DNA from 2 places in the Streptomyces sp. NPDC002144 genome. Region 1 is predicted to be linked to the other one. Evidence: predicted binding sites of a transcription regulator. Region 1 holds the regulator's gene; the other holds the start of a gene.
What was found. Region 1 encodes HrcA, which represses chaperone genes, less so after heat shock. Its sites were predicted from a motif close to TTNGCACTCNGNNNNNCNGAGTGCNAA; they were not measured.

Region 1 (15,466 bases):
GTCGACAAGATCATCGAGAATCTCCCGGTCGTGCAGCCGACGTACATGGCGGCCGTGCCGCGCATCTTCGAGAAGGTCTACAACGGGGTCGCCGCGAAGGCCCGTGCGGGCGGCGGTGCCAAGTACAAGATCTTCCAGTGGGCGGCGGAGGTCGCCCGCGAGTACGCGAAGGTCGCGCAGGACAACTTCCGGCGCACGGGGACGGCCTCGGTGCCGTTCGGGCTCGGCGTGAAGCACAAGGTCGCCGACGCGCTGGTGTACGCCAAGATCCGTGAGGCGTTCGGCGGGAACCTGCGGGCGTGTGTCTCCGGCTCGGCGGCGCTCGCGCCCGAGATCGGCTACTTCTTCTCCGGCGCCGGCATCCACATCCTCGAGGGGTACGGCCTGACGGAGTCCTCCGCCGCCTCCTTCGTGAACCCCGGTGAGGCCTACCGCACCGGCACGGTCGGCAAGCCGCTGCCCGGCACGGAGGTGCGGATCGCCGACGACGGGGAGATCCTGCTGCGCAGCCCCGGCATCATGCAGGGCTACCACGGGCTGCAGGAGAAGACCGCCGAGGTGCTGGAGGCCGACGGCTGGTTCCACACCGGGGACATCGGCGAGCTCTCGCCCGACGGCTATCTGCGGATCACCGACCGCAAGAAGGACCTCATCAAGACCTCCGGCGGCAAGTACATCGCGCCGGCCGAGGTCGAGGGCCAGTTCAAGGCGGTGTGCCCGTACGTGTCCAACATCCTGGTGCACGGCGCCGACCGGAACTTCTGCACGGCGCTCATCGCGCTGGACGAGCCGTCCATCCTGGAGTGGGCCAAGGAGAACGGCCTGGAGGGCAAGTCCTACGCCGACGTCGTCGCCGCACCGGCCACCGTCGCGATGGTCGAGGGCTACGTCAAGGAACTCAACGCCGGTCTGCAGAAGTGGCAGACCATCAAGAAGTTCCGCCTCCTGCCCCGCGACCTCGACGTCGAACACGGCGAGATCACCCCGAGCCTCAAGCTCAAGCGCCCGGTGGTGGAACGGGAGTACAAGCACTTGATCGACGAGATGTACGCGGGCACGCGCGAGGCGTAGGCCTGTCGGCGGGTGGTTTTCGCGGTGGTGTGACGTGGTGGAGGGCGGCGGCGGTGGATCCTGCTGGGGGTGCGGGGGTCGCCCCCCGCGGTGATGCGGCCAAGCACTTGATCGACGAGATGTACGCAGGCACGCGCGAGGCGTAGGCCTGCCGGCGGGTGGCTTTCGCGGTGGTGTGACGTGGTGGAGGGCGGCGCCGGTGGACCCTGCTGGGGGTGCGGGGGTCGCCCCCCGCGGTGATGCGGCCAAGCACTTGATCGACGAGATGTACGCGGGCACGCGCGAGGCGTAGGCCTGCCGGCGGGTGGCTTTCGCGGTGGTGTGACGTGGTGGAGGGCGGCGCCGGTGGACCCTGCTGGGGGTGCGGGGGTCGCCCCCCGCGGTGATGCGGCCAAGCACCTGATCGACGAGATGTACGCGGGCACGCGCGAGGCGTAGTCGGGTCACACCGGGTGGCCGTGGGGTACCAGGCGTCGTAACTCTCGGATCTGGGCGTGCAGGCGGTTCAGGTCCGGGGGGTTCTCGCCGGTGAACTGGTGCTCCAGTTCCGCCAGTCGGTGGCTCAGTTCGCCGTGCAGCCGCTCCAGTTGCCGGTTCTTGCGGTGCAGGTCGAGGAAGACGGTGACCTTGGCCCTCAGCACCCAGGGGTCGAACGGCTTGGTCAGGTAGTCCGCCGCGCCCGTCGCGTAGCCGCGGAAGGCGTAGCCGGAGTCGTCGTCCGCGCCGGTCAGGAAGATGATCGGGACGTCCTTGGTCTGGTCGAGCCGTTTGATGTTGGCGGCCGTCTCGAAGCCGTCCATGCCCGGCATCCGCACGTCGAGCAGGACCAGGGCGAAGCGCCGGCGCAGCAGCGCCTTCATCGCCTCCTCGCCCGAACGCGCGCGGACCAGCGGCTCGTTGAGGGACCCCAGGACGGCCTCCAGCGCGATCAGGTTGTCCTCCATGTCGTCCACGAGGAGGATGCCGGCGCGCTCGTCGGTCGTTGCCTCAGCGCTCATGGTGACTGTGCCTCATTCGGTTTCCGGCGCCGGCGTCGCCGCCGCCTCCTCGGTGTCCGCCCGTTCCGCGTGTCCCGCGCCCTCCGGATCCAGCAGCGCGCAGACGACCGTCAGCAGCTGGTCGACGTCCACCGGCTTCGGTACGTAGTCGTTGGCGCCCCGGGCGATGGACTTCTCCCGGTCGCCGGGCATCGCCTTCGCGGTGAGCGCGACGATCGGCAGACCCGTCCAGCGCGGGGCACGGCGGATGGCGGCGATGGTCTCGTAGCCGTCCATCTCCGGCATCATGATGTCCATCAGGACCAGTTCGACGTCCGGGTTGCGCTCCAGGGTCTCGATGCCCTCGCGGCCGTTCTCCGCGTAGAGCACGGGCATGCCGACGCGGCCGAGGACATGGGTGAGCGCGAAGACGTTGCGGATGTCGTCGTCGACGATCAGCACCCGCCGCCCCGGCAGCACCTGACCGGCCCGCCCGGCCTTCCACGCCTCCAGCTTGGTCGGCGCGGGCCAGGAGTCGTCCACGTCGTGCGTGGCCGTGAACGGCTCGGCGGCGGGCTGCTCCTGCACCGGCGGCGTACGGTCCTCGGGCGCCGGTCCGGTCGCCGCGTGACCGGGGCTGACGACGGGGACGTACAGCGTGAAGGTGGAGCCCTGCCCCGGCTCGCTCTCGGCGACGATACGGCCGCCCAGCAGGCCGGCGATCTCGCGGCTGATGGACAGACCGAGGCCCGTGCCGCCGTACTTGCGGTTGGTGGTGCCGTCCGCCTGCTGGAACGCCTCGAAGATCACCGGGAGTTTCTCCGCCGCGATGCCGATGCCGGTGTCGCTGACGGCGAAGGCGATCACCTCGTCGCTGCCCTGGACGTAGCGGTGCTCGGGGTCCTTGACCCGGCTCACCCGCAGCTCGACCCGCCCGGTCGCGGTGAACTTGATCGCGTTGGAGAGCAGGTTGCGCAGGATCTGCTGGAGGCGCTGCTCGTCCGAGTACATCTCGCGCGGCACGTCCTCCCCGACCGCCACCTCGAAGGCGAGCCCCCGGTCCAGGGTGAGCGGGCGGAAGGTGGCGTGGACGTAGTCGAGCAGCTTGATGAGCGGCAGCTTCTTCGGCCGTACGTCCATCCGGCCGGCCTCGATCTTGGACAGGTCGAGGATGTCGTTGATCAGCTGCAGCAGATCCGAGCCCGAGCGGTGGATCGTCGTCGCGAACTGCACCTCCTGGTCGGAGAGATGGCCGTCCGGGTTGTCCGAGAGCAGCCGCGCCAGGATCAGCAGGGAGTTCAGCGGGGTGCGCAGTTCGTGGGACATGTTCGCCAGGAACTCCGACTTGTACTGGGAGCTGGTGGCCAGCAGGGCCGCCTTCTCCTCCAGTTCGGCATTCGAGCGCTGCAACTCCGCCTGCTGCTTCTGCAGTTCGTCGGAGCGTTCCTGGAGCTGCATGGCGAGGCGCTGGGACTCGCCCAGCAGGGACTCCGTACGGGAGTTGGCGATGATCGTGTTGATGGCGACGCCGATGGTGTTCACGAACTGGTCGAAGAACGCCAGGTGGACGTCGGAGAAGCGGGAGAAGGAGGCCAGCTCGATCACGCCGAGCAGCTTGTCCTCGAAGAGGATCGGGATGATCACGACGCTGGTGGGAGCCGCCTCACCGAGACCGCTGTTGATCTTGATGTAGTCCGGCGGGGCCTCCTCGACCAGGATCCGCTTCTTCTCCCGGGCCGCCTGGCGCACCAGACCGTGCACCGGCAGACCGCCCGTCTCCACGGTCGCGCCCTGCGCCGAGCCGTAGCCCGCGATGAACGCCAGTCCCTTTGCCGGAACGGTTGTGCGGAGGGACGAACCGTCCTCGTCCGGGTCGGCCAGGAAGAACGCGCCGTACTGGGCGTTCACCAGCGGGGTCAGCTCGCGCAGGATCAGGTCGGCGACCTCCATCAGGTCCCGGTGGCCCTGCATCAGGGCCGCGAGCCGGGCGAGGTTCGACTCCAGCCAGTCCTTGGCGCGGGTCGTCTCGCGGAGGTTGGCCACCATCAGGTTGATGTTGTCCTTCAGCTCGGCGACCTCGCCGCGCGCCTCCACCGTGATCGAGCGGGACATGTCGCCCTGCGCCACCGCGGAGGCGACCTCGGCGATCGCCCGGACCTGGGTGGTCAGGTTCAGGGCGAGTTCGTTCACGTTCGTCGTCAGGCGCTTCCAGGTGCCGTACACACCCTCGACCCGTGCCTGGCCGCCGAGCTGGCCCTCGGAACCGACCTCGCGGGCCACCCGGGTGACCTCGGAGGAGAAGGAGGACAGGGTGTCGACCATGGTGTTGATGGCGGTCTTGAGCTCCAGGATCTCGCCGCGCGCGTCCACGTCGATCTTCTTGGAGAGGTCGCCGTTGGCGACGGCGGTGGTGACCTGGGCGATGTTCCGCACCTGTGAAGTCAGGTTGTCGGCCATGTAGTTGACGTTGTCGGTCAGATCCCGCCACACACCGGAGACACCCAGCACCTGGGCGCGTCCGCCGAGCCGTCCGTCGGTGCCGACCTCGCGGGCCACGCGGGTGACCTCGTCGGCGAAGGCGCGCAGCTGCTCCACCATCGTGTTGACGGTGTCCTTGAGTTCGAGGATCTCGCCGCGCGCGTCGACGGTGATCTTCTTGGAGAGGTCGCCGTTGGCGACGGCGGTGGTGACCTGGGCGATGTTGCGGACCTGCGAGGTCAGGTTCAGCGCCATGAAGTTGACGTTGTCGGTGAGGTCCTTCCAGACGCCCGACACGCCCCGGACCTGGGCCTGACCTCCGAGGTTTCCCTCGGTGCCGACCTCGCGGGCGACGCGGGTGACCTCGTCGGCGAAGGCGGAGAGCTGGTCCACCATGGTGTTGATCGTGGACTTCAGCTCCAGGATCTCGCCCTTCGCCTCCACCGTGATCTTCTTGCCGAGATCGCCCTGGGCGACGGCGGTGGAGACGAGAGCGATGTTGCGGACCTGCGACGTCAGGTTGTCCGCCATGAAGTTGACGTTGTCGGTGAGGTCCTTCCAGACGCCCGACACACCCCGCACCTGCGCCCGCCCGCCCAGGTTCCCCTCGGTGCCGACCTCGCGGGCGACGCGGGTGACCTCGTCGGCGAAGGCGGAGAGCTGGTCCACCATCGTGTTGATGGTCGACTTCAGCTCCAGGATCTCGCCCTGGGCGTCGACGGTGATCTTCTGGCTGAGGTCGCCGTTGGCGACGGCCGTGGTGACCTGGGCGATGTTGCGGACCTGGGAGGTCAGGTTCGACGCCATGAAGTTGACGTTGTCGGTCAGGTCCTTCCAGACCCCGCTCACCCCGCGCACCTGAGCGCGGCCGCCCAACTGGCCCTCGGTGCCCACCTCGCGGGCGACCCTGGTCACCTCGTCGGCGAAGGCGGACAGCTGGTCGACCATCGTGTTCACGGTCAGCTTCAGTTCGAGCAGCTCACCGGTCGCCTCGACCGTGACCGTACGGGTCAGGTCGCCGCGTGCCACCGCCGTGGTCACCAGGGCGATGTCGCGCACCTGGGCGGTCAGCCTGGACGCCATGGTGTTGACCGCTTCGGTCACATCCCGCCAACTGCCCGACAGACCCTGCACCTTGGCGCGCCCGCCCAGACGCCCCTCCGTGCCCACCTCGCGCGCGACCCGGGTCACCTCGCCGGTGAACAGCGACAGTTGGTCGACCATCTTGTTCACGGCCCGGCCCAGCCTGCGCAGATCCCCGCGCAGTTGCCGGTTGCCGTCGTGCAGATCCACCCGCTGGGTCAGATCGCCGCCCGCCACCGCGTCCAGCACCCGGGTCGCGTTCGCCGCCGGGGCCACCAGGGCGTCCAGCACCTGGTTCACATCGTTGACGCGGGAGGTCCAGGCACCCTGCCCCGGGCTCGCCGTGAGCCGCTCGTCGAGCCGCCCATGACGCACCAACTCCCGCTTCACCCGCTGCACTTCGACGTTGAAGTGGGTGCTGCGGTCCATGATCTGGTTGAAGAGCGCCGTCAGTTCGGCCACCATGCCATGGCCGGTTTCCGGAACCTTCGTGAAGTCGCCGTCCCGCGCGGCCGTCATCGCCGCGAGCAGCGGGCGCAGCTCAGATGCTCGGAGTTGTTCCGGTTTCTGTCCGTCTTCGAGCACTGGCGTAGCACTGTTCTCACTCATGGCGGCCCACTTCGGTAACTCGGCGCTTATGGGCGTGGCCAGTCTGTCACTCTGTCCGCATCGACTGAGGCGTATTCGTCCGAACTGCTCGGGGAGGTGGGCATGGGGGCCATTCCGACTCAACGGGAGACGGCTTCCCGTGCCTCCGACGCGCCGGCGCCCCAGGACGCGGACGGCGCGCGGGGCGGTGCGCGGGCGCACGCCACGCTGCCCGGAAGCGCCGTCACGCCCGGGGCCGCCCGGGCCCTGGTGCGCGCCGCCTGCGCCGAGTGGGCCGAGGAGGAACGACCCGGCACCGAGCACATCACCGACCGCCTCACCGACGACGCCGTCCTCGTCACCAGCGAACTCGTCACCAACGCCGTCGTGCACGCGGGCACCGACGTCGAGGTGGAGTGCCGGCTGGAGGAGGCGACCGGCGCGCTCGTCGTCGAGGTCCGCGACCAGCACCCCTCTCGTGCCCCGCGCGGCTCGGAGCCCGAAGTGCCGCACGAGACACCGGAGTACGGGCGCGGACTGCGGCTGGTGACCGCGCTCGCCGAGTCCTGGGGCGTCACCTACCGCCGGGGTGCGAAGACGGTGTGGGCGCGGCTGTCCGCCGAGGGCGACACGGCCGGCGACGAGATCGCAGCGTACGCCGGCCGGGAGGCCCTGGAGCGCGGGCTCGGCGTCGCCGAGATCCTCGCGCCCGAGCCTCGGCGCGCCGAGCGCGACCGGGAGTGGCTGGGCCGGGGAGCCCTGTCCTTCCTCGCCGAGGCCTCCGACCTGCTCGCCGGGCAGCTGGACGAGAACCTGGTCGCCGCGCTCGCCGGACAGCTGATCGTGCCGCGGCTCGCCGACTGGTGCGCGGTGTGGACGGAGGACGAGGCCATGGGCCGCTGGGACGCCGACGGCGTCTCGGGCCCCGGCGCCGGGCCGAGACTGGCCCGGGTGTGGCACTGCAGCGAGAACCGCATCGAGGAACTGCGCGCGGCCCTGGAGAAGGATCCGCCGCGCCCCACCGAGGGCTTGCGGTCCGGGCCGGTTCCCTACCCCTGGCCCGGTGGCGCGCTCGATCTGCGCGAGGCGCACGGCACCGCCCTCGCCTACCGGCTGATCGCGGGCGGCCGCCCCCTCGGCACCCTCGTCATCGGCCGCTCCGGACTGCCGCGCTTCCCCGACGAGGTCACCGGCCTGGTCGAGGACCTCAGCCGCCGGGTCGCCCTCGCCATCGGCACGGCCCGCCAGTACGCCCGCCAGGCCACCATCAGCCAGGTCCTGCAGCGCGGTCTGCTGCCCGTCGCAGTCGCCGAGATCCCAGGCGTACGCAGCGCACTCGTCTACGAACCCTGCGACAAGGGCGGCCCCAGCGGCGATTTCTACGACGTCTTCCCGGCCGGGGACGGCCGCTGGTGCTTCGCCGTCGGCGACGTCCAGGGCAAGGGCCCCGAGGCCGCCGTCGTCATCGGGCTCGCCCGGCCCTGGCTGCGGCTGCTGGCCCGCGAGGGCTACCGCGTCGCCGACGTCCTCGACCGCCTCAACCAGCTGCTCCTCGACGACACCACGGAGGCCGCCGACGCCGCCGCCCGCGCCCTCGCGAGCGGCCGCCCACCGGGCCCCGGGGACGGCCCCCAGACCCGCTTCCTCTCCCTCTTGTACGGCGAGCTGGTCCCCGTCGGCGACGGCGTCCGCTGCACCCTCGCCTCCGCCGGCCACCCCCTGCCGCTGCTGCTCGGCGCCGACGGCACCGTCCGCACGGCGGCCCGTCCGCAGACCCTGCTCGGCGTCATCGAGGACGAGACCTACACCAGCGAGACCTTCGAGCTCGGCCCCGGCGACACCCTCCTGTGCGTCACCGACGGCGTCACCGAGCGCCGCTCCGGCTCCCGCCAGTTCGACGACGCCGACGGCCTCGCCACCGCCCTGGCCGGCTGCGCGGGCCTGAGCGCGGAGCTGATCGCCGAGCGCATCAAGAGGCTGGTGCACGAGTTCGGCGGCAGGCCGCCGGAGGACGACCTGGCGCTGCTGGTGCTGCAGGCGGAGTGAGCAGTCGCGGCGGTACGGGACAATGGAGGGCATGCCTTCCGCACTCCCCGACGGCGAGCCGGTCCCCGCCGACGGCGCGCTCCCCGCCTCCGCGCTCACCGGGGCGGCCGACCGCCCCCTCGGCTTCTACCTGCACGTCCCGTACTGCGCCACCCGCTGCGGGTACTGCGACTTCAACACCTACACCGCGACCGAGCTGCGCGGCACGGGCGGTGTCCTCGCCTCCCGGGACAACTACGCGGACACCCTGGTCGACGAGATCCGCCTGGCCCGCAAGGTCCTCGGCGACGACCCGCGCCCGGTCCGCACGGTCTTCGTCGGCGGCGGCACGCCGACACTGCTGGCGGCGGACGATCTCGTACGGATGTTGTCGGCGATCCGCGACGAGTTCGGCCTCGCGCCCGACGCCGAGGTCACCACGGAGGCCAACCCGGAGTCGGTCGACCCGGCCTGTCTGACCGCCCTCCGCGAGGGCGGCTTCAACCGCGTCTCCTTCGGCATGCAGAGCGCGAAGCAGCACGTACTGAAGGTCCTGGACCGCACCCACACCCCCGGCCGCCCCGAGGCGTGCGTCGCGGAGGCCCGGGCGGCCGGCTTCGAGCACGTCAACCTGGACCTGATCTACGGCACCCCGGGGGAGTCGGACGACGACTGGCGGGCCTCGCTGGAGGCGGCGATCGAGGCGGGCCCGGACCATGTGTCGGCGTACGCGCTGATCGTCGAGGAGGGCACGCAGCTCGCCCGCCGGATCCGCCGCGGCGAGGTCCCGATGACGGACGACGACGTCCACGCGGACCGGTACCTGATCGCGGAGGACGTCCTGTCCGCGGCGGGCTTCGACTGGTACGAGGTCTCCAACTGGGCGACCGCTCCCGAGGCCCGCTGTCTGCACAACGAGCTGTACTGGCGCGGCGCCGACTGGTGGGGCGCGGGTCCCGGCGCGCACTCGCACGTCGGCGGGGTGCGCTGGTGGAACGTGAAGCACCCCGGCGCGTACGCGGCGGCGCTGGCGGCGGGGCGCTCACCGGGCGCCGGCCGTGAACTCCTGACGGACGAGGACCGCCGGGTGGAGCGGATCCTGCTGGAGCTGCGGCTGCGGGAGGGCGTACCGCTGACCCTCCTGAAGCCGGACGGCCTGGCCGCCGCACACCGGGCCCTGACGGACGAACTGCTGCAGCAGGGCCCGTACGACGAGGGCCGCGCGGTGCTCACCCTGCGCGGGCGCCTGCTGGCGGACGCCGTGGTCAGGGACCTGGTGGACTGAACCGGCCTGCGGACAGATCGCGCGGCCGTGATCGCTCACGGGAGGCCGCTTCGGGGACGGGAACATGATCGGCCGGGTGCTCGTGCCCGCCGGCCCGCCGGGCGCCGCGCAAGGTGCTGTCAGGCGGTGGAGGAAGAGGGCCGCGACCGCCCGGCCGTCAGGCGGGGGTCGTGACGAAGTCGATCAGTTCCTCCACTCGGCCCAGGAGTTCGGGCTCCAGGTCCCTGTAGGAGTGGACGCGGGAGAGGATGCCCTGCCAGGCGGCGCCCGTGTTGTCCGGCCAGCCCAGCGCCCGGCACACGCCCGTCTTCCAGTCCTGGCCGCGCGGGATGCGCGGCCATGCCTCGATGCCCAGGGCCGACGGCTTCACCGCCTCCCAGACGTCGATGTACGGGTGGCCGACGACCAGGGCGTGGTCGCTGGTCACCGACTCCGCGATGCGCCACTCCTTGGTGCCCGGGACCAGATGGTCGACCAGCACACCGAGCCGGGCGTCCGGGCCGGGGGCGAAGTCCGCCACGATCGACGGCAGGTCGTCCACGCCCTCCAGGTACTCCACGACCACGCCCTCGATGCGCAGGTCGTCGCCCCAGACCTTCTCCACCAGCTCCGCGTCGTGCCGGCCCTCCACGTAGATGCGCCCGGCGCGGGCCACACGCGCGCGTGCGCCGGGGACGGCGACCGAGCCGGAGGCGGTGCGGGTGGGGCGTGCCGGGGCCGAGGAGGGGCGGACCAGGGTGACCACCCTGCCCTCCAGCAGGAATCCCCGCGGCTCCAGCGGGAACACCCGGTGCTTGCCGAAGCGGTCCTCCAGGGTCACCGTTCCGGCCTCGCAGCGGATCACCGCCCCGCAGAAACCGGTGCCGGGCTCCTCCACCACCAGACCGGGCTCCGCCGGGACCTCCGGGACGGGCTTCGGCTTCTTCCAGGGAGGGGTCAGGTCGGCGGAGTACTGGCGCATTCGGATGACGATAGGAGAAGCGCGGCGGCGATCACCGCGACACGCCGAAACGCGCCGCCAGCGCGTCCCGTTGCGCCCGTACGAACCCCGCGTCCACCACCGCTCCGTGACCGGGCACGTACAGCGCGTCCTCGCCGCCGAGAGCCAGCAGCCTGTCCAGGGCGGCCGGCCAGTGCGACGGTACGGCGTCCGGTCCCGCCTGCGGTTCGCCGGACTCCTCGACCAGATCGCCGCAGAAGACCACCTCCGGTGAGCCGGGCACCAGGACCACGAGATCATGGGCCGTGTGGCCCGGGCCCACGTTCGCCAGCAGCACCTGCCGGCCGCCGCCCAGGTCGAGGGTGCACTCGCCGGAGACATGATGGCGGGGCGCGACGAGGGCGGTCACGGCCTCCTCGGCCACGTCCGCGTCCAGCCCGTTGCGCACCGCGTCCGCCAACAGTTCCTCCCGCGCGTGCCGGGCCTCGAACACCGTGTCGATGCCGACCGCGCCGTACACCTCCGCGCCCGCGAAGGCCGGCGCCCCGAGGACGTGGTCGAAGTGCGGATGCGTGAGCGCGAGATGGGTCACACGATGACCGGCCAGCGCCTCCGCCCGGGTCCGCAGCTCCACGCCCTCCGCCAGGCTCGACCCGCCGTCGATCACCAGCGCCGTGCCCGCCCCCACGACCAGCCCCGCCGTGCAGTCCCACCCCGGCAGCCGGCACCGCCCCACCCCGGCCGCGACCCGCTCCCACCCGAGCTCTTCCCAAGTCACCGTCATACCGCGACGCTAACGGTACGACCCTCTCAACCGTGCCCGACCTTGCCCTGGGTGTACCCCACAGCCGTACACTGGGCCGGGGAACGCTGGCACTCGGCGGGACAGAGTGCCAGGCGAAGTGGCTAGGGGACGACTTCTGGAGGTGTGCGCATGCTGAGTGAACGACGGCTCCAGGTGCTGCGCGCCATCGTCCAGGACTACGTCGGCACCGAGGAGCCGGTCGGGTCGAAGGCCCTGACCGAGCGGCACAACCTCGGCGTCTCCCCGGCGACGGTCCGCAACGACATGGCCGCCCTGGAGGACGAGGGGTACATCGCCCAGCCGCACACCAGCGCCGGGCGCATCCCCACCGACAAGGGCTACCGCCTGTTCGTCGACAAGCTCGCCGGCGTCAAGCCGATGAGCGCCCCCGAGCGGCGCGCGATCCAGAACTTCCTCGACGGCGCAGTCGACCTCGACGACGTCGTCGCGCGGACGGTCCGGCTGCTCGCGCAGCTGACCCGGCAGGTCGCCGTCGTGCAGTACCCCTCGCTCACCCGCTCGACCGTGCGGCACGTGGAACTGCTCTCGCTCGCCCCCGCGCGCGTGATGCTCGTGCTGATCACGGACACCGGCCGGGTGGAGCAGCGCATGGTCGACTGCCCGGCGCCCTTCGGTGAGGCCTCGCTCGCGGACCTGCGGGCGCGGCTCAACAGCCGGGTCGCGGGACGGCGCTTCACGGACGTCCCGCGTCTCGTGGAGGACCTGCCCGAGGCCTTCGACGTGGAGGACCGGGGTACCGTAGCGACGGTGCTCTCCACCCTCCTGGAGACGCTCGTCGAGGAGAACGAGGAGCGGCTGATGATCGGCGGAACCGCCAATCTGACCCGCTTCGGACATGACTTCCCCCTCACCATCCGGCCCGTCCTGGAGGCGCTGGAGGAGCAGGTCGTCCTTCTCAAGTTGCTTGGAGAGGCGGGGGATTCGGGCATGACCGTACGCATCGGTCACGAGAACGCCTACGAGGGACTCAACTCCACGTCCGTGGTCTCGGTCGGCTACGGTTCGGGCGGCGAGGCAGTCGCCAAACTCGGCGTGGTCGGACCGACCCGCATGGATTACCCGGGAACGATGGGAGCGGTACGCGCAGTGGCACGGTACGTCGGACAGATCCTGGCGGAGTCGTAAGTGGCCACGGACTACTACGCCGTTCTCGGCGTGCGCCGCGACGCGTCGCAGGAAGAGATCAAGAAGGCCTTCCGGCGGCTCGCCCGCGAGCTGCACCCGGACGTCAACCCCGATCCGAAGACCCAGGAGCGGTTCAAGGAGATCAACGCCGCTTACGAGGTGCTCTCGGACCCGCAGAAGAAGCAGGTCTACGACCTCGGCGGCGACCCGCTCTCGCAGGCGGGCGGCGGTGGCGCGGGCGGCTTCGGCGCCGGCGGCTTCGGGAACTTCTCGGACATCATGGACGCGTTCTTCGGTACGGCGTCCCAGCGCGGCCCGCGCTCGCGCACCCGGCGCGGCCAGGACGCGATGATCCGGCTGGAGATCGAGCTCGACGAGGCGGCCTTCGGCACCACGAAGGACATCCAGGTCGACACCGCGATCGTCTGCAACACCTGCAACGGCGAGGGAGCGGCCCCCGGCACCACCGCGCAGACGTGTGACATGTGCCGTGGCCGCGGTGAGGTCTCCCAGGTGACCCGGTCCTTCCTGGGCCAGGTCATGACGTCGCGTCCCTGCCCCCAGTGCCAGGGCTTCGGCACGGTCGTGCCCACGCCGTGCCCGGAGTGCGCCGGTGACGGCCGGATCCGCTCCCGCCGCACGCTGACCGTGAAGATCCCGGCCGGTGTGGACAACGGCACGCGGATCCAGCTCGCCGGCGAGGGCGAGGTCGGCCCGGGCGGCGGCCCGGCCGGTGACCTGTACGTCGAGATCCACGAGCTCCCGCACTCCACCTTCCAGCGGCGCGGGGACGACCTGCACTGCACGGTGACGATCCCGATGACGGCGGCGTCCCTGGGCACCAAGGTGCCGCTGGAGACGCTGGACGGCATGGAGGAGGTCGACATCAGGCCCGGCACCCAGTCCGGCCAGTCGATCCCGCTGCACGGCCGGGGCGTCACGCATCTGCGCGGCGGCGGCCGGGGCGACCTGATCGTCCACGTCGAGGTCCAGACCCCCACCAAGCTCGACCCGGAACAGGAACGCCTCCTGCGCGAACTGGCCAAGCTCCGCGGCGAGGAACGCCCCCAGGGCCAGTTCCAGCCCGGGCAGCAGGGGCTGTTCTCGCGGCTGAAGGATGCGTTCAACGGGCGCTGACGCGGGCTGAGCGGGCTGCCGGGGGGCCGGGGGTTGGCCCCCGGGCAGGCGCCGCCAACGGGTGCTGAGGCTCGCTCATTCAGGTGGTCCGTGCCGTGGGGATGCCCGATTCGGACTTGTTGGGAGGACGTGACAACATGCGGTCATGTCCTCCGCGCTGACCGATCTCTTCCCGTATCCGATCGTGCAGGCCCCCATGGCGGGCGGCGTCTCCGTGCCCGCGCTCGCCGCCGCCGTGTCCGAGGCCGGCGGGCTGGGGTTCCTGGCCGGTGGGTACAAGACCGCCGACGGCATGTACCAGGAGATCAAGCAGCTGCGGAGCCTGACCAGCCGCCCCTTCGGCGTGAACCTCTTCCTGCCGCAGCCGGAGTACGCCGACCAGGGCGCCGTGGAGATCTACACCCACCAGCTGACCGGTGAGGCCGCCTGGTACGAGACCGAGCTCGGCGACCCGGACAGCGGCCGCGACGACGGCTACGACGCCAAGCTCGCCGTCCTGCTGGACAACCCGGTGCCCGTGGTGTCGTTCCACTTCGGCGTCCCCAGCCGGGACGTCGTCGACTCCCTGCACCGCCTGGGCACCTTCGTCCTGGTCACCGCGACCACCGCCGAGGAGGCCCTCGCCGTGGAGCGGTCCGGGGCCGACGTGGTGATCGCGCAGGGCGTGGAGGCCGGCGGCCACCAGGGCACCCACCGCGACACCCCGGAGAACGACGGCGCCGGCATCGGCCTGCTCTCCCTCGTCGCCCAGGTCAGCGAGACCGTGGCCATCCCGATCGTCGCCGCCGGCGGCATCATGCGCGGCGGCCAGATCGCCGCCGTCCTCGCGGCGGGCGCGAGCGCGGCCCAGCTCGGCACCGCGTTCCTGGCCACGGCCGAGTCCGGCGCCAACGCCGTCCACAAGCAGGCGCTCACCAACCCCCTGTTCACGCGGACGGAACTCACCCGCGCCTTCTCCGGCCGCCCGGCCCGCGGCCTGGTCAACCGCTTCATGCGTGAGCACGGCCCGTACGCCCCCGCCGCCTACCCCCAGCTCCACCACATCACCGCGCCCCTGCGCAAGAAGGCCGCCGCGTCCGGCGACGCGCAGGGCATGGCGCTGTGGGCGGGGCAGGGGCACCGCATGGCCCGCGAGCTGCCGGCCGGGCAGCTGGTCGAGGTCCTCGCCGCCGAGCTCGACGCGGCCCGGACGGCGTTGTCGGGCCAGGGGGACCTGCGATGACCGCGCCGGTGTTCGTCGCCGAGGACCTGCCGGCCGGCGCCGGTCCGTACGTCCTCGACGGCGCCGAGGGCCGGCACGCGGTCTCGGTGAAGCGGCTGCAGCCCGGCGAGGAGGTCGTCCTCACCGACGGCGCCGGTCGGCACGCGGCGTGCGAGGTGACCGGCGCCGAGGGCAAGGACCGGCTGCTCGTCCGCATCGTCTCGGTGTCCGAGGAGCCGGAGCCCGCCCCGCGCATCACGGTCGTCCAGGCCCTGCCCAAGGGCGACCGGGGTGAACTGGCCGTGGAGACCATGACCGAGGTCGGTGTCGACGCCGTCGTGCCCTGGCAGGCCGCCCGCTGCATCACCCAGTGGCGGGGCGAGCGCGGACTGAAGGCGCTCGCCAAGTGGCGGGCCACCGCCCGGGAGGCCGGCAAGCAGTCCCGGCGGGTCCGCTTCCCCGAGATCGCGGACGCGGCGACGACCAGACAGGTTGCCGCACTTCTCGCCAAAGCCGACCTCGCCGCCGTCCTGCACTCCGACTTCGAGCACCGCAGCGAGCACCTGGCCACCGCCGAACTCCCCGCCCACGGCGAGATCGTGCTGGTCGTCGGCCCCGAAGGGGGCGTGTCCAAGGACGAGTTGGCGCTGTTCGAGGAGGCGGGTGCGAAGGCGTACGTGCTGGGGCCTACCGTGCTGCGTACATCGACCGCCGGCACCGCGGCTGCGGC
Region 2 (15,466 bases), on a different contig from region 1:
CGCAAGGGCGCGCCCGGGGCGTACCTGCGGGTGATCGAGCCGGGCGAGATACGGTCCGGCGATCCGGTCGAGATCGTGCACCGGCCCGCCCACGACGTGACGGTGGCCCTGCAGTTCCGCGCGGTGACCACCGAACGGACGCTGCTGCCAAGGCTGTTGGCGGCCGGGGACGCACTGCATCCGGAGGCGCTGGCCAACGCGCGGAAGTATCTCGAGAAGTACGGCACCTGAACCCCCCTCACCGCCCGCCCGCGGATCGGACCCCTTGCCTCCGGGTAACTACGCTTGGGCCATGACAACGGCTCTGATTACGGGATCGACGGCGGGCATCGGCGCCGCGTTCGCACGGCGGCTGGCGGCGGACGGGCACAACCTGGTCCTGGTGGCCCGGGACACCAAGCGGCTGCACGAACAGGCGACCGAACTCCACGACCGGCACGGCGTCGAGGTGGAGGTGGTGACGGCGGACCTGGCGACGGACGACGGCATCGAGACGGTGGCCGCCCGCCTCTCCGACCGCAGGAACCCCGTCGACCTGCTGATCAACAACGCCGGCTTCGGCAACAAGGGCCACTATCTCGACGTCCCCATGGCCGACGAGCTGAAGATGCTCAAGGTCCACTGCGAGGCGGTGCTCCGGCTGACGTCGGCGGCGACGGAGGCGATGCGGGAGCGGGGCCGCGGGGGTGTCGTCAACGTCGCCTCCGTCGCCGCCTTCGTCCCGCGCGGCACCTACGGCGCGTCCAAGGCGTGGGTCGTGCAGTTCACGCAGGGCGCGGCGAAGGATCTCGCGGGCAGCGGGGTACGCCTGATGGCCCTGTGCCCCGGTTTCGTGCGCACGGAGTTCCACCAGCGGGCCGGCATGGGCACGGACAACATCCCCGGCTGGATGTGGCTCGACGCGGACAAACTGGTGGCGGCGGCGCTGAGTGATCTCGCCCGTGGCAAGTCCCTCTCCATCCCGGACCCCCGGTACAAGGCCCTGATGGGGATCGTGAAGGTGACGCCGAGGGCCCTGCTGGGCGGGATCACCTCGCGGACGGGGCGGAAGTACGGGCCGCAGTAGGGGCGCAGTAGCGCTGCATGGCCCGATGACGCCGGCGGGCAGAGAATGGGGGTGTTCAACCGGACCCAGGCGGACCGGAGGCAGCACCATGACCTTCGTACAGCTCATCGACTGCAGGACCAGCCGTTTCGACGACATGAACCGGCTGATGGACACATGGGTCGAACAGACCAGGGGGAAGCGGACGGCGACGCACGCCGTGGTCGGCAAGGACCACTCCGACGCGTCGCACTTCATCGAGATCGTGGAGTTCCCGTCGTACGAGGAGGCGATGCGGAACTCGAACCTGCCCGAGACGGACAAGATCTTCCGGGAGATGGTGGCCCTCTGCGAGGAGATGCCGACCTTCACGGACCTGGACGTGGTGCGGGACGACCGGCTGTACGCGGCGAACGTACGGCGGTTCTTCGAGACGATCGCCGTCAAGGGCGATCTCCCGCCGCTCGACGACCTGATCGCCGAGAACTACCACGACCACGATCCCGCCAACGAGCAGGACACCATGGGCATGGACGCCATACGGCGGGAGATCGGCATGTGGCGCGCCGGCTTCGACTTCGCCTTCGACGTCGAGGACCAGATCGCGGACGGGGACCGGGTGTGCACCCGGTGGACCTGGCGCGGCACCCAGACCGGTGAGTTCATGGGGCTTCCCGCCACGGGGCGGAACGTCGTGATGACCGGGGCGACCATCTTCCGGTGCGACGAGGACGGGAAGATCGTCGAGGGCTGGTGGCAGTACGACCGGCTCGGGCTGATGGCGCAGTTGGGCGCCCTGGACCAGTTGGAGCAGTAGACGCCGAAAGGCCCGGCACCCCCAGGGGGTGCCGGGCCTTCGTGCTGCGGTGCGTCAGTGGGCGTGGCTGTGACCGTGGCCCGCGGCCGCCGGCTCCTCCTCTTCCTTCTTCTCGACGACCAGGGTCTCGGTCGTCAGGAGGAGGGAGGCGATGGAGGCGGCGTTCTCCAGGGCGGAGCGGGTGACCTTGACCGGGTCGATGACGCCGGCCTTGACCAGGTCGCCGTACTCGCCGGTCGCGGCGTTGAAGCCCTGGCCCTTGTCGAGCTCGGCGACCTTGGAGGTGATGACGTAGCCCTCGAGGCCGGCGTTCTCGGCGATCCAGCGCAGCGGCTCGACGACCGCGCGGCGGACGACGGCGACACCGGTGGCCTCGTCGCCGGTCTTGCCGAGGGAGCCCTCGAGCACCTTGGCGGCGTGGACCAGCGCGGAGCCACCACCGGAGACGATGCCCTCCTCGACCGCGGCGCGGGTCGCGGAGATGGCGTCCTCCAGACGGTGCTTCTTCTCCTTCAGCTCCACCTCGGTGGCGGCGCCGACCTTGATCACGCACACGCCGCCGGCGAGCTTCGCGAGGCGCTCCTGGAGCTTCTCGCGGTCCCAGTCGGAGTCCGTGTTCTCGATCTCGGCCTTGATCTGGGCGACGCGGCCCGTGACGTCCTCGGAGTTGCCGGCGCCGTCGACGACCGTGGTGTCGTCCTTGGTGACGGTGACGCGGCGGGCGGAGCCCAGCACGTCCAGGCCGACCTGGTCGAGCTTGAGGCCGACCTCCTCGGAGACGACCGTGGCGCCGGTGAGGATCGCCAGGTCCTGCAGCATCGCCTTGCGGCGGTCACCGAAGCCGGGGGCCTTGACCGCGACCGCGTTGAAGGTGCCGCGGATCTTGTTGACGACCAGGGTCGACAGGGCCTCGCCCTCGACGTCCTCGGCGATGATCAGCAGCGGCTTGGAGGAGTTGGTCTGGATGACCTTCTCCAGCAGCGGCAGCAGGTCGGCGATCGAGGAGATCTTGCCCTGGTTGATCAGGATGTACGGGTCGTCGAGGACGGCCTCCATACGCTCCTGGTCGGTGACGAAGTACGGGGACAGGTAGCCCTTGTCGAAGGCCATGCCCTCGGTGAAGTCCAGCTCCAGACCGAAGGTGTTGGACTCCTCGACGGTGATGACACCGTCCTTGCCGACCTTGTCCATCGCCTCGGCGATCAGCTCGCCGACCTGCTGGTCCTGGGCGGACAGCGCGGCCACGGCGGCGATGTCGGACTTCTCGTCGATCGGGCGGGCCGTCGCGAGGAGGTCCTCGGAGATGGCGGCGACGGCGGCGTCGATGCCCTTCTTGAGCGCGGCCGGGGAGGCACCCGCGGCCACGTTCTTCAGGCCCTCGCGCACCAGCGCCTGGGCGAGCACGGTGGCGGTGGTGGTGCCGTCACCCGCGATGTCGTTGGTCTTGGTCGCCACCTCCTTCACCAGCTGGGCGCCGAGGTTCTCGTAGGGGTCCTCGACCTCGACCTCACGGGCGATGGTGACGCCGTCGTTGGTGATGGTGGGCGCGCCGAACTTCTTGTCGATGACGACGTTGCGGCCCTTGGGGCCGATCGTCACCTTGACCGTGTCGGCCAGCTTGTTGACGCCGCGCTCGAGGGCGCGACGGGCGTCCTCGTCGAACTTCAGGATCTTCGCCATGACAGCGGGAGCCCTCTCGGATCTGTGGGTTGTAACAAAGACACTGCGCCCCGGGCGCCCGGCTTCTTAGTGGTCGCGGGGGCCGGGGGCGCAGCGTGGAAAAACTCTGAGGCGGTACTACTTCTCGATGATCGCGAGCACGTCGCGGGCCGAGAGGACGAGGTACTCCTCGCCGTTGTACTTGACCTCGGTGCCGCCGTACTTGCTGTACAGCACGATGTCGCCGGTCTTGACGTCGAGCGGCAGGCGCTCGCCGTTCTCGAAACGGCCCGGGCCCACGGCCAGGACGACGCCCTCCTGGGGCTTCTCCTTGGCGGTGTCCGGGATGACCAGGCCAGAGGCCGTGGTCTGCTCGGCGTCCAGCGGCTGGACCACGATGCGGTCCTCGAGCGGCTTGATGGCAACCTTGGAGCTGGCGGTCGTCACGATCCGACCTCCCCCTTCGGAGATCTCACGGGGTTAACTGTCTGAGGTGGCGACCAGGTGGATCCGTCGTCGCGGGTGCCGGACCTGCCCGTCGCTTGTTTGGCACTCTCCAGGGGGGAGTGCCAGAGCCGAGACTATGACCGCGATTAGCACTCGGTCAAGCGGACTGCTAATCCCGAGCGGCGCGTCGGCCCGCGATCCGGTCGCTGGATGCCTCGCGAGAGGTCCCGTCCGCCGTGTTGGACACGTATACCGTCGCGTCGCCCCCTGCCCTCCTGGTCGCAGTCGTCCGACGGCTATGCGCTCGCGGTCCTGCTTCCGGCCGAACGCGCCTTCGACCAGGCGTTCGCCGGCGTCCTGGCCCCCAAGGGGCCACACGTAGGGCGGGCCGACTGGCCAGCGACAGGCGCGTCGCGAGAGGGGCCCCTCCGCCGCCTGGACGCTTACCACCCCCCTTGCCCTCCCGGTCCCTGCCGTCCGACGGCTGCACGCTCACGGGCCTCCTTCCGGCCGAACGCGCCTTCGGCCTGGCATTCGCCGACGTCCTGGCACCCAAGGCGCACACGTAGGGCGCGCCGGCGTGGCCAGCGACAGGTGCCACGCGAGAGGGTCCCCTCCGCCGCCCGGACGCTTACCGCCAACCCCTGCCCTCCCGGTCCCAGTCGTCCGACGGCTGCGGGCTCGCGGTCCAGTTTCCAGCCGAACGCGCCTTCGACCTGGTGTTCGCGGCCCCCTGGCGCTGAACGGGCACGCGTGGGGCGCGACGGTGTGGCTGGGAGGGCAGGCGACGGCCGCCCTCGCGTTCGCCCTCTTCTTCTTCCGGTTCTTCCGGGACGGGTTCGCCGTGACCCGTGCGGGGCGGATGCCGGCGGCCTCGGCTACAGATAGTCCTCCAGACGCCCCACCGTCAGCCCCCGTTCCTCCAGACGCGCGAGGAGGCGGGACGTGCGTTGGGTGAGGGGTGGGCCCGTCGCGGCGTCCGGGGCCACGGAGACGATGTCGCCGGGGGTCAGGTGGCGGGCGGTGCGGGTGTAGGTCAGCCGGCCGGCGGAGTTCATCGACACGCACCACAGCACCAGCGCCGTGACCCCGCAGTCACCGGCCGCGCGGAGGGTGGTGCCGTCGTACGCGCCGTGGGGCGGCCGGAACAGACGGGGCCGGGGCCGGTCGGGCCGGCCGCAGATTTCGGCGCGCTGGCCGGCGTAGGGCAGGCCGCGCAGGGTGGTGCGGCCGAGGCGGGGACCGTGGGTGCCCGCGTCGGCCGGCCGTGGACGCGGGAGGTGGCCGTGGACCGGGGCGGCGGTGCCGTCGGCGGTGAACACGCTGACGGGCAGCCGGAGTTCACGGACCATGTCGGCGAAGCGCGGGTCCCGCGCGGCGCCGTCGTCGTAGGTGAGGAAGACGACCCGGTCGTGGGTGGGGACGTGGGAGACGATCAGGGGGAGGGCCGGGCCCGCCGGGCGGAGGGCCGGGGCGCGGGCGGGTCGCGGGGCACGGGGCAGCGGGGCCTGGAGGCCCCAGCGGCGGTACGACCGCACGGGCCGGCCGGCGTGACCGTGCGGCCGTACCTCCTGCGCCGCCTTCCTGCCGAGCCGTTCGATGGGGTCGACGGACTGGGCGCAGCCGGTGAGGAGGGCGAGCGCCAGAACCCCGGCGGCCAGCTCCCGGAGCCTCACAGGTAGTCCTCCAGGCGGGCCACCGCGTACCCCTCGGCCGTGACCTTGTTCAGGAAGCGCCGCATGTCGTCGACCATGGTGCCCTTCCACTCGTCGCGGCCCCGGAAGTGGGTGAGCACGATGTCGCCGGGGTGCAGGTCCTGGTCGTCCTCGCGGTACTCCCAGTGGTCGACGAAGACCTCCTCGTCCCAGATCGGCGCGTACCGGATGCCGCAGGACTTCGCGGCGCGCAGGGTGTCCCGGTTGTAGTTGCCGAAGGGCGGCCGGAAGACGGTCGGGGCCCGGCCGAACTGCTTCTTCATGACCGCCTGCATGCCGCAGATCTCGTGCCGCTGCCGCTCGTAGGAGAGCCCCGGCAGATAGGGGTGGGTGAGGGTGTGGTTGTTGAGGGTGACGCCCTCGGACTGCATCCGGCGGAAGTACCCGTAGTCGTCCTTGACCAGGAAGTCGCTGAGGAAGGCCGAGTACGGGATCTTCAGCTCGCTCATCATCCGCAGGAACGCCGGGTCCTTCTCGGCGCCGTCGTCGATGGTGAGGAAGACGACCCTCTGCCGGGTGGGAACCGTGGTGAAGACGGGCGGGAGGTCCAGCTCCTCCTGGTCGTCCACCTCGAAGCCCCTGCGGGCGGTGATCCGCGGCTTGTGCGCCGGTGGCGGCGGAGCGGTCAGGGGCACCTGACGCAGCCCCCAGCGCCGCGCGGCGGCGGCCCGGGCGGTGAGGGCCGCGCGCAGCTTCAGGGCGTACGAGTCCAGGGCGCGGGCCTCGGGTGCCTTCAGGGGCTGCTGGCCGGAGGCCGGGCGCACCTCCTGGCCGTCGCCCGTCGCACAGCCGGAGGCGATGGCGGCGACGGCGAGCACGGCGATCCCGCCACGGACTCGCCGCTTCCGGGACGCCCCGTTTTTATCGTTTTGTACGACTGCTCGCATGGTGCCGGATCCTCGCAGGCCGGGCCCGCGATCCCGGCCCGACACCGCGTCCCCGGGCACACCATCCACCGACTGGCCCACAATGACCCGGTGAACGACCTCGCCCTCCTCCTCACCCCCGAAGGCCGCGCCCTCCTCGACGAGGTGCGTGACACGGCCCCGGCCGACGAGCTCGCCGTGGCGACCCGGCTGCGCCGCGAGCACCCCGCCGACCTGGTGTCGGCGGCCCTCGGGCAGGCGCGGCTGCGGCAGCGGGCGGCGGCGAAGTTCGGGGCGGCGGACGCCGGGCGGATGTTCTTCACACCCAACGGGGTGGAGCAGTCGACGCGGGCGAGCGTGGCGGCGTACCGGGCGGATTGCTTCCAGGCCATGGGGGTACGGTCCGTCGCCGACCTGTGCTGTGGGATCGGCGGGGACGCGATCGCGTTCGCCCGGGCGGGGATCGGGGTCCTGGCCGTGGACCGGGACCCGGCGACGGCCGCCGTGGCGCGGGCGAACGCCGAGGCGCTCGGGCTGGCGGACCTGATCGAGGTGCGGGAGGCCGATGTCACGGAGGTCGACACGGCGGGGTACGACGCCGTGTTCGTCGACCCGGCACGGCGCGGCGGACGCGGCCGGATCTTCGACCCCGAGGCCTACTCACCGCCCCTGTCCTGGGCCGTCGGGGCGGCCCGCAAGGCGTCCCGGGCCGCCGCGCTGAAGGTCGCCCCGGGCATCCCGCACGAGGCCGTGCCCGAGGACGCCGAGGCCGAGTGGATCTCGGACGGCGGGGACGTGAAGGAGGCCGTGCTGTGGTTCGGGACGACGCCCGGGGCGGTCCGCGCCACGCTGCTCCCCGGCCCCCGCACCCTGCTCGGAAGGGGGCTCCCCGATCCCCGGGTCCGCCCGGTGGGCCGCTACCTGTACGAGCCCGGCGGCGCCGTCATCCGCGCCCATCTGGTCGCCGAGGTGGCCGAGGACCTGGACGCCGGCCTGATCGACCCCACCATCGCGTACGTCACCTCCGACGCCCTCCTCCCCACCCCGTACGCCACCTCCTACGAGATCACCGACCAACTGCCCTTCAACGTGAAGAAGTTGAAGGCCCTGCTCCGGGAGCGGGAGGTCGGGACGCTGACCGTGAAGAAGCGGGGGTCGGCGGTGGAGCCCGAGGAACTCAGGAAGAAGGTCAAGCCGGCCGGCCCCAACTCGGCGACCGTCTTCCTGACCCGGGTGGCGGGGGCGCCGACCATGCTCGTCGGACACCCCGCCTGATCACCCCGCTCCGGCCGCCCGCCGCAGCAGCAGCTCCCGTTCCCGTTCGTTGCGGGTGAGTTCCGCCGCCCGCGCGAACTCGGCGCGGGCCTCGGCCGTACGCCCGAGGCGCTCCAGCAGGTCGCCGCGGACGCTGGGGAGCAGGTGGTAGTCGCGCAGGGCGGGTTCCGCCGCGAGGGTGTCCACGATCGCGAGCCCCGCTTCCGGACCCTCCGCCATCGACACGGCGACGGCGCGGTTGAGTTCGACGACCGGGGAGGGGGCGCGGGCGGCGAGCAGGCCGTAGAGGGTGGCGATGCTCGTCCAGTCGGTCTCCTCGTAGGTGTACGCGTGCGCGTGGCAGGCGGCGATCGCCGCCTGGAGGGTGTACGGGCCCGGGGCGCCGGTGGCGGTGGCCTCGGCGCGGTGCAGGGCCGTGATGCCACGGGCGATGAGCATGCGGTTCCAGCGGCGGCGGTTCTGGTCCTTGAGCAGCACGGGTTCGCCGCCGGGGCCGGTGCGGGCCGCGGCGCGGGAGGCCTGGAACTCCAGCAGGGCGGCCAGCGCGTGCACCTCGGGTTCCTTCGGCATCAGCGACGACAGCACACGGGCCAGCCGCAGCGCGTCCTCGCACAGCGCCGGGCGCAGCCAGTCGTCGCCGGCCGTGGCGGCGTACCCCTCGTTGAAGATCAGGTAGATGACGTCCAGGACGGAGCCGAGACGGGCCTCGCGGTCCGGGCCGTAGGGCACCTCGAAGGCGACGTTCTTCGTGGCGAGGGTGCGTTTGGCGCGGACGATGCGCTGGGCGACCGTCGGCTCGGGGACGAGGAAGGCGCGGGCGATCTCGGCGGTGGTCAGGCCGCCCAGCAGCCGCAGGGTGAGGGCGGTGCGGGCCTCGGCGGACAGGACGGGATGACAGGTGGTGAAGACCAGCCGGAGCAGGTCGTCGTCGATGTCCTCGGGGTCGGCGGGCTCCTCGGGCGGCGCGGTCGTCTCCAGGCTGCGGCCGATCTCCGCCAGCTTGCGGGCGTAGTTCTCCCGGCGCCGGACCAGGTCGACGGCGCGGTGCCGGGCGGTGGCCGTCAGCCAGGCGCCCGGGTTGTCCGGCACACCGTCCCGGGGCCACTGCTCCAGCGCGGCGACCAGGGCGTCCTGGGCGAGCTCCTCGGCGATGCCGACGTCACGGACGATCCGGGTGACGCCGGCGACGATGCGCGGGAACTCGAGGCGGAAGACGGTGTCGACGGCACGGGTGGCGGTGGGCTGCTGTTCCACAGCCCACCATGCAACACCCCCGACGGGCCTCGGGCCAAGCGGCGCTCAGCCCTCCGCGATCTCCCTGACCTCGCAGGTCACCGTCCAGTGCTCCTCGTGCACCTTCAGGAACCGCTTGGTCCACTCCAGTGCCTCGGCCTTGTCCTTGCACTGCATGATCGCGTAGCCGCCGACGACCTCCTTGGACTCGGTGAAGGGCCCGTCGGTCACGGAGATCTCACCGTTCTGCCAGTGCACCCGCGTGCCCTGCGCGGACGGCGTCAGCCCGGCGGTGTCCAGCATCACGCCGGCCTTGGTGATCTCCTCGATCAGCTCCCCCATCCGCTGCATCAGCTCGGGGCTGGGCCCCTCGGCGGGGGCGGTCTTCTCGTCGATCTGTACGAGGGAGAGGTAGCGGGGCATGGTGACTCCTCGGTCGGTCCGGGGCCGGTCGCTGTCCGGCCTTTCACCAGTGCGTCGATCGAGGAGGCCGGGGATCGACAGGCACGCCGCATTTCCCCGAAGTTTTTTCCGCCGCCCTTGTTTCCGCTGGTCAGCGCAGCGACTTCTCTGTGCGCTGCTCAGCGCAGCGACTGATCCTTGCGCTGCTCAGCGCAGCGATTCCCACAGCTCGCTCGCCGCCGGTTCCTTCGCCACCACGCGGTTGGGGTCGGAGGGGGCCGTGACCACCGGCATCATCACCGTCTTGAGGTGCTGCGCGGTCAGGCCCTTCAGACTGCGCCCGAACCCGACCAGCTCGCTGATGGAGTCCAGGCCCGTGTCGGTGGTGAGGCTGTCCGTCAGGGCGTCGCCGACGGAGTAGAGCCGGGCGGGGTCGGTGAAGAGGTTCGTCGAGGAGATCTGCTCCAGCAAGGCCTTCACCAGCTTCTGCTGGAGGCCTATGCGGCCCAGGTCGCTGCCGTCGCCTATGCCGTGCCGGGTGCGGGCGAGGGCGAGGGCCTGCTTGCCGTCGAGATGGTGGGTACCGGCCGCGAGGTGCAGATGGCTGTCGTCGTCGTCGATGTCCTGGTCCGTGGTGACGGTGACCCCGCCCAGGGCGTTCACCAGCTTCGCGAAGCCCGAGAAGTCGATCTCGATGTAGTGGTCCATGCGGACGCCGGTGATGGACTCGACCGTCTTCACCGCGCACACCGGGCCGCCCACGGAGTAGGCGCTGTTGAACATGGCGTTGTGGGCCACGGCCGTGGAGCCACCCGACTTCAGCGGGCAGGACGGGCGGGTGACGAGCGTGTCGCGCGGGATGCTGACGATGGTCGCGTCCTTCCGGCCCGCGTCGATGTGCACCACCATCGCGGTGTCCGACCGGGCGCCGGAGCTGCTGCCCCCGCCGAGCGCCTTGTTCTCCTTGCCGCTGCGGGAGTCGGACCCGAGGACGAGGACGTTCAGGGAGCCGGTGGGCAGCGGGGATTCGGAGGCCCCGGGGGACGGGATCGTCACCGCCTTCGCCGGACGGTCGTCGCCGAGCGCCTGGTTGATGTCGACGCTTTTGATGTTGCTGTCGAGGTGCCAGTACACCCACCCCGCCGCCCCGGCGCCCAGCACCAGCAGTCCCGCCATGGTGAGGCCGGCGATCCTCAGTACGGTCGAGCGCCGGCCCCTGGATCTGCCCCCGCCGCCGCTCTCCGCCTGTCCCGGCTCAAGTCCCGTCACAGACAGGAACGTAAGTCCGAATTATTAGGAGGTTGTTAGCAGCGACCCCACGAAGCGGTTTTCTACGGAAAATCTCACGCTTCTCAGAGACCCGTCAGCCCAGGGTGACCGCAGACACCGGGTTGCTGGGGTTTCGGCAGTTCCGGACGAGTGGCAGCGCGTCAGCGGGCCTTCGAAAGTTTCGGGTGGGTTACCGATTGGCTTCGCGGGAGTGTGGGCGTGGGCGCACCGCCTGTCAATACCGCCACTTCCGGCCAACCTGCAACAGTGGCGCCCCGTCAGACACCACTGGGCGGCGGTGCCGTGCTGCTGCGCACCACCAGGCTCGTGGCCAGCTCGACCCGGGTGGCCACCGGCGCCTGGTCCTCCCGGCCCAGGTCCAGCACCAGCTTGGCCGCCGCCTCGGCCATCTCCGTCAGCGGCTGCCGTACGGTCGTCAGCGGCGGCCCCACCCAGCGGGCGACCGGCAGATCGTCGAAGCCGACCACGCTCAGGTCCTCCGGGATGCGCAGGCCGAGTTCGCGGGCGGCCTCGTACAGGCCGAGCGCCTGCAGGTCGTTGAGGGCGAAGACCGCGGTCGGGCGGTCGGGGCGGCGCAGCAGCTCCAGCCCCTGGCGGTAGCCGGTGTCGTGGTGGAAGTCGCCGGACGCGACGAGCGAGGGGTCGACGGGGAGCCCGGCGGTCTCCAGGGCGGCCCGGTAGCCGTCGACCCGGGCGCGACTGCACATCATGCGGGAGGGGCCCGTGATGGCACCGATGCGCGTGTGGCCGAGTTCGACGAGGTGCCGGGTGGCGGCGAGACCGCCCTGCCAGTTGGTCGCACCGATGGAGGGCACGTCCACGCCCGGGTCGCCGGCCGGGTCCATCACCACGAAGGGGATGGAACGGCTGGTCAGCAGGGCCCGCTGGGACTCGTCCAGGCCCGAGAGCACCAGGATCACCCCGTGCGGCCTGCGGGCGGCGACCTGGTCCGCCCAGGTCCTCCCCGGTGTCAGCCGCCCCGCGCTCTCGCTCAGCACCACGCTCAGCCCGGTGTCCCGGGCCACGTTCTCCACGCCCCGGATGACCTCCATCGCCCAGGCGCTCTCCAGCTCGTGGAAGACCAGGTCGATGAGCGGGGAGCGGCTCGCCTCGGCCCTGCGGCGCCGGTAACCGTGCGCGCGCAGCAGCTCCTCCACCCGGGTGCGGGTGGCCGGGGCCACGTCGGCGCGGCCGTTGAGGACCTTCGAAACTGTCGGCGCGGACACGCCGGCCTCGCGGGCGATCTCGGCGAGCGTCGCGGTCTGCTGGGACCGGCCTGTCGTCGGGGTTGTCGTCCGCGTTTCAACGGGCTCCGGAGGCGTCATGGCGGCGATCGTATCCCTGCGCCCCCTCTTGACGAACCCTTGCGACCGGCCTAGGTTCCCGGAACATTCGAGATGAATAGCGAAACATTCGTGAGAGGGCCCGTCCCGACTCGACCAGAGCAGGAGTTTCATGACCACCGCGCCTTGGCGTGACCCCGCCCTGCCCGCCGCCTCCCGCGTCGACGACCTCCTCTCCCGGATGACCCTGGAGGAGAAGACCGCCCAGCTCTACGGCGTGTGGGTGGGCGCCGACACCGACGGCGACGGAGTCGCCCCGCTGCAGCGCGAGATGAGCGCCGACTACGACTGGGACGAGCTGATCACCCACGGCCTCGGCCAGCTCACCCGCCCCTTCGGCACCGCCCCCGTGGACCCGGCGCTGGGCGCGCAGGCGCTGGCCCGCGCCCAGCGCCGTATCGCGGAGGCGGGCCGCTTCGGCATCCCCGCCCTCGCGCACGAGGAGTGCCTGGCAGGCTTCACCACCTGGCGGGCCACCGCCTACCCGGTGCCGCTCGCCTGGGGCGCGAGCTTCGACCCCGCCCTCGTCGAGGAGATGGCCGCCGCCATCGGCCGCGACCTGCGCTCGGTGGGCGTCCACCAGGGACTCGCCCCGGTCCTGGACGTCGTACGGGATCCGCGATGGGGCCGCGTCGAGGAGACCATCGGCGAGGACCCGTACCTGGTCGGCACCATCGGCACCGCCTATGTGCGGGGCCTGGAGTCGGCCGGGATCGTCTCCACGCTCAAGCACTTCGCCGGGTACGCCTCCTCGGCCGGTGCCCGCAACCTCGCGCCCGTGCGGGCGGGCGTGCGGGAGTTCGCGGACATCACGCTGCCGCCCTTCGAGATGGCGCTGCGGGAGGCCGGGGCGCGGTCGGTGATGGCCGCGTACAACGACACGGACGGCATCCCGGCCTCGGCGGACCCGGGTCTGCTGACCGAGCTGCTGCGTGAGCGGTGGGGCTTCACGGGCACGGTGGTCGCCGACTACTTCGGCGTCGGCTTCCTGCAGACCCAGCACCGGGTCGCGGGCTCCGAGGCGGAGGCGGCCCACGCGGCGCTCGCGGCGGGCCTCGACGTCGAGCTGCCCACCCTGAAGTGCTACGGCACACCGCTCGTCGAGGCGGTACGAGCGGGCGAGGTCCCCGAGTCCCTGATCGACCGGGCGGCCCGCCGGGTCCTGCTGCAGAAGTGCGAGCTGGGCCTGCTGGACGAGGACTGGACCCCGGAGCCGGCCGAGCGCATCGACCTGGACTCGTCGGCGAACCGCGCGCTCGCGCGCCGGCTGGCCGAGGAGTCGGTGGTCCTCCTCGACAACCCCGACGGGCTCCTCCCGCTGGCCCCCGACACCCGTATCGCGGTGGTCGGCCCGCGCGCCGCGGACGCCCTCGCGATGCTGGGCTGCTACTCCTTCCCCTCGCACGTCCTCACGCACCACCCCGAGGTGCCGATGGGCATCGAGATCCCCACGGTCCTCCAGGCGCTGCGGGCCGAACTCCCCGACGCCAAGGTCACGTTCGCGGAGGGCTGTGGCGTCGACGACCCCGACACGGGCGGCTTCGAGGAGGCGGTGGCCCGGACGGCCGAGGCGGACGTGTGCGTGGCGGTCCTCGGCGACCGGGCGGGCCTGTTCGGGCGGGGCACCTCGGGCGAGGGCTGCGACGTGACCGACCTGCGACTGCCCGGGGTGCAGGGCGACTTGCTGGACGCCCTGGTGTCGACGGGCGTCCCCGTCGTCCTCGTCCTCCTGACCGGCCGCCCGTACGCGCTGGGCCGCTGGCACGGACGCCTGGGCGCGGTCGTCCAGGCGTTCTTCCCGGGGGAGGAGGGCGGCCCGGCGGTGGGGGGCGTGCTGTCGGGCCGCGTCAACCCCTCGGGCCGCCTTCCGGTGAGCGTCCCCCGGGTGCCCGGCGGCCAGCCCTGGACCTACCTCCAGCCCCCGCTCGGCCTGGCCGGCGAGGTCAGCAACCTCGACCCGACCCCGCTGTACCCCTTCGGCCACGGCCGCTCGTACACGACGTTCACGTGGGAGTCGGACTCCACGGGGACGGAGATCGGCACGGACGGCTCGTACGACGTCTCGGTCACCGTCCGCAACACCGGCGACCGAGCGGGCGCGGAGGTCGTACAGCTGTACCTGCACGACCCGGTGGCGAGCGTGACGCGTCCGGACGTACGCCTGATCGGTTACCGGCGACTGGAGCTGGAGCCGGGCGAGGCCGCCCGGGTCACCTTCCGCTTCCACGCGGACCTGTCGGCGTTCACCGACCGTTCCGGCGCCAGGGTGGTCGAACCGGGCGCGCTGGAACTACGGTTGGCGGCATCGAGCACGGACGTACGGCACTCGGCGCACCTGCTCCTCACGGGACCGGTGAGGACACTCGGCGCCGACCGGCGGCTGCGGTGCGAGACGGAGGTGGCGGGGGCGGGGTGACTCCCCGCGCCGCGGACACGGGGGGGCGCGATGGTCAGGTACGTGCGCCAGGAGTTGGGGACGGCGCTGGCGCTGCTGGCCGCCACGGCCGTCGGGGTGGTGGTGGCCGTCGGAGTGCACGGGAGTCCACCGGTGCGGGCGGACCGGGTGTGGCTGGTCGCCGTCCTCGCGCTCGGCTACCTGCTGCTGGTGACGCTGCTGCGGGGGTCGCGGCTCAGGTGGGTGGGCGAAGTGCGGCGCTTCGAGGCGGCGGTGCCGGTGACGGGCCGGGAACCGGGCGGGGAACCGGGCCGTCAGCGCGGCCGTTTCCCGCTCCTGATCTTCGTGGCCTTCGTGGTGACGGCCTCGGTCTTCGCCCTCGTGGGGGGTCCGCTGATCCCTCTGCTGCCGCTGCTGCCGACGCTGGACTGGCTGGCAAAGGCCGCCGTGGCCGCGCACTGGGAGCGCGGGCACGGCCGACTGCTGTGGCGGGAGCACGACCGGCACGGGCCACAGAGGCTCTCCTACACCCCGTTCACCGCTCCGGCACCGACTCGAACCGCCACCGGTGCACCGCCCGCATGACCAACTCCCCGCCTGGCTCGGGGAGTTCGGGCAGGTCGGCATCGTAGGGCGCGTCCCACCAGGTGATGACGAGGACGCGATCCTGAGGGGCCCGGAAGGTTTCCCGGCGTACCGGCCGGGCCGGCAGCTGCTGCGCCCGTGCCCAGGTCAGCAGTTCCTCGCCGCGGCCCTCGGCCGCCCGGGCCTCCCACATCAGGGCGACGGTCACGAGTAGAGGTTCTCCTTGCTGACCTCGTGGACGTGGTCGTGCCCCGGGACGTGCGGGTCCGTGACCGGCAGGGAGGAGTCCGCGGACAGGTCCCAGCCGGAGGCCGCACGCCCCCGCGCGACCATCTCGGCGCCGAGCGCGGCGACCATCGCCCCGTTGTCCGTGCACAGCTTCGGCCGCGGCACC

Region 2: the regulator HrcA is predicted to act here: its motif matches at 4,115-4,141, upstream of groES (co-chaperone GroES).

What each region holds. Positions count from the first base shown of each region.
Region 1 covers NZ_JBSFDB010000011.1:173,186-188,651, reverse strand. Annotated here, with positions in the region: gene ACWCQ1_RS19065 (AMP-dependent synthetase/ligase) at 1-1,071, shown strand, start outside; gene ACWCQ1_RS19060 (response regulator) at 1,515-2,069, opposite strand; gene ACWCQ1_RS19055 (HAMP domain-containing protein) at 2,082-6,218, opposite strand; gene ACWCQ1_RS19050 (SpoIIE family protein phosphatase) at 6,321-8,243, shown strand; gene hemW (radical SAM family heme chaperone HemW) at 8,275-9,507, shown strand; gene ACWCQ1_RS19040 (DUF3097 domain-containing protein) at 9,665-10,468, opposite strand; gene ACWCQ1_RS19035 (MBL fold metallo-hydrolase) at 10,500-11,231, opposite strand; gene hrcA (heat-inducible transcriptional repressor HrcA) at 11,382-12,398, shown strand; gene dnaJ (molecular chaperone DnaJ) at 12,399-13,535, shown strand; gene ACWCQ1_RS19020 (nitronate monooxygenase) at 13,681-14,757, shown strand; gene ACWCQ1_RS19015 (16S rRNA (uracil(1498)-N(3))-methyltransferase) at 14,754-15,466, shown strand, end outside.
Region 2 covers NZ_JBSFDB010000029.1:2,892-18,357, forward strand. Annotated here, with positions in the region: gene ACWCQ1_RS34740 (MOSC domain-containing protein) at 1-231, shown strand, start outside; gene ACWCQ1_RS34745 (SDR family NAD(P)-dependent oxidoreductase) at 293-1,066, shown strand; gene ACWCQ1_RS34750 (ester cyclase) at 1,155-1,862, shown strand; gene groL (chaperonin GroEL) at 1,917-3,542, opposite strand; gene groES (co-chaperone GroES) at 3,660-3,968, opposite strand; gene ACWCQ1_RS34765 (polysaccharide deacetylase family protein) at 4,847-5,644, opposite strand; gene ACWCQ1_RS34770 (polysaccharide deacetylase family protein) at 5,641-6,570, opposite strand; gene ACWCQ1_RS34775 (THUMP-like domain-containing protein) at 6,661-7,824, shown strand; gene ACWCQ1_RS34780 (RNA polymerase sigma factor) at 7,825-9,078, opposite strand; gene ACWCQ1_RS34785 (YciI family protein) at 9,124-9,480, opposite strand; gene ACWCQ1_RS34790 (LCP family protein) at 9,667-10,635, opposite strand; gene ACWCQ1_RS34795 (LacI family DNA-binding transcriptional regulator) at 11,007-12,074, opposite strand; gene ACWCQ1_RS34800 (beta-xylosidase/alpha-l-arabinosidase) at 12,205-14,508, shown strand; gene ACWCQ1_RS34805 (hypothetical protein) at 14,539-15,072, shown strand; gene ACWCQ1_RS34810 (hypothetical protein) at 15,023-15,280, opposite strand; gene tsaD (tRNA (adenosine(37)-N6)-threonylcarbamoyltransferase complex transferase subunit TsaD) at 15,277-15,466, opposite strand, start outside.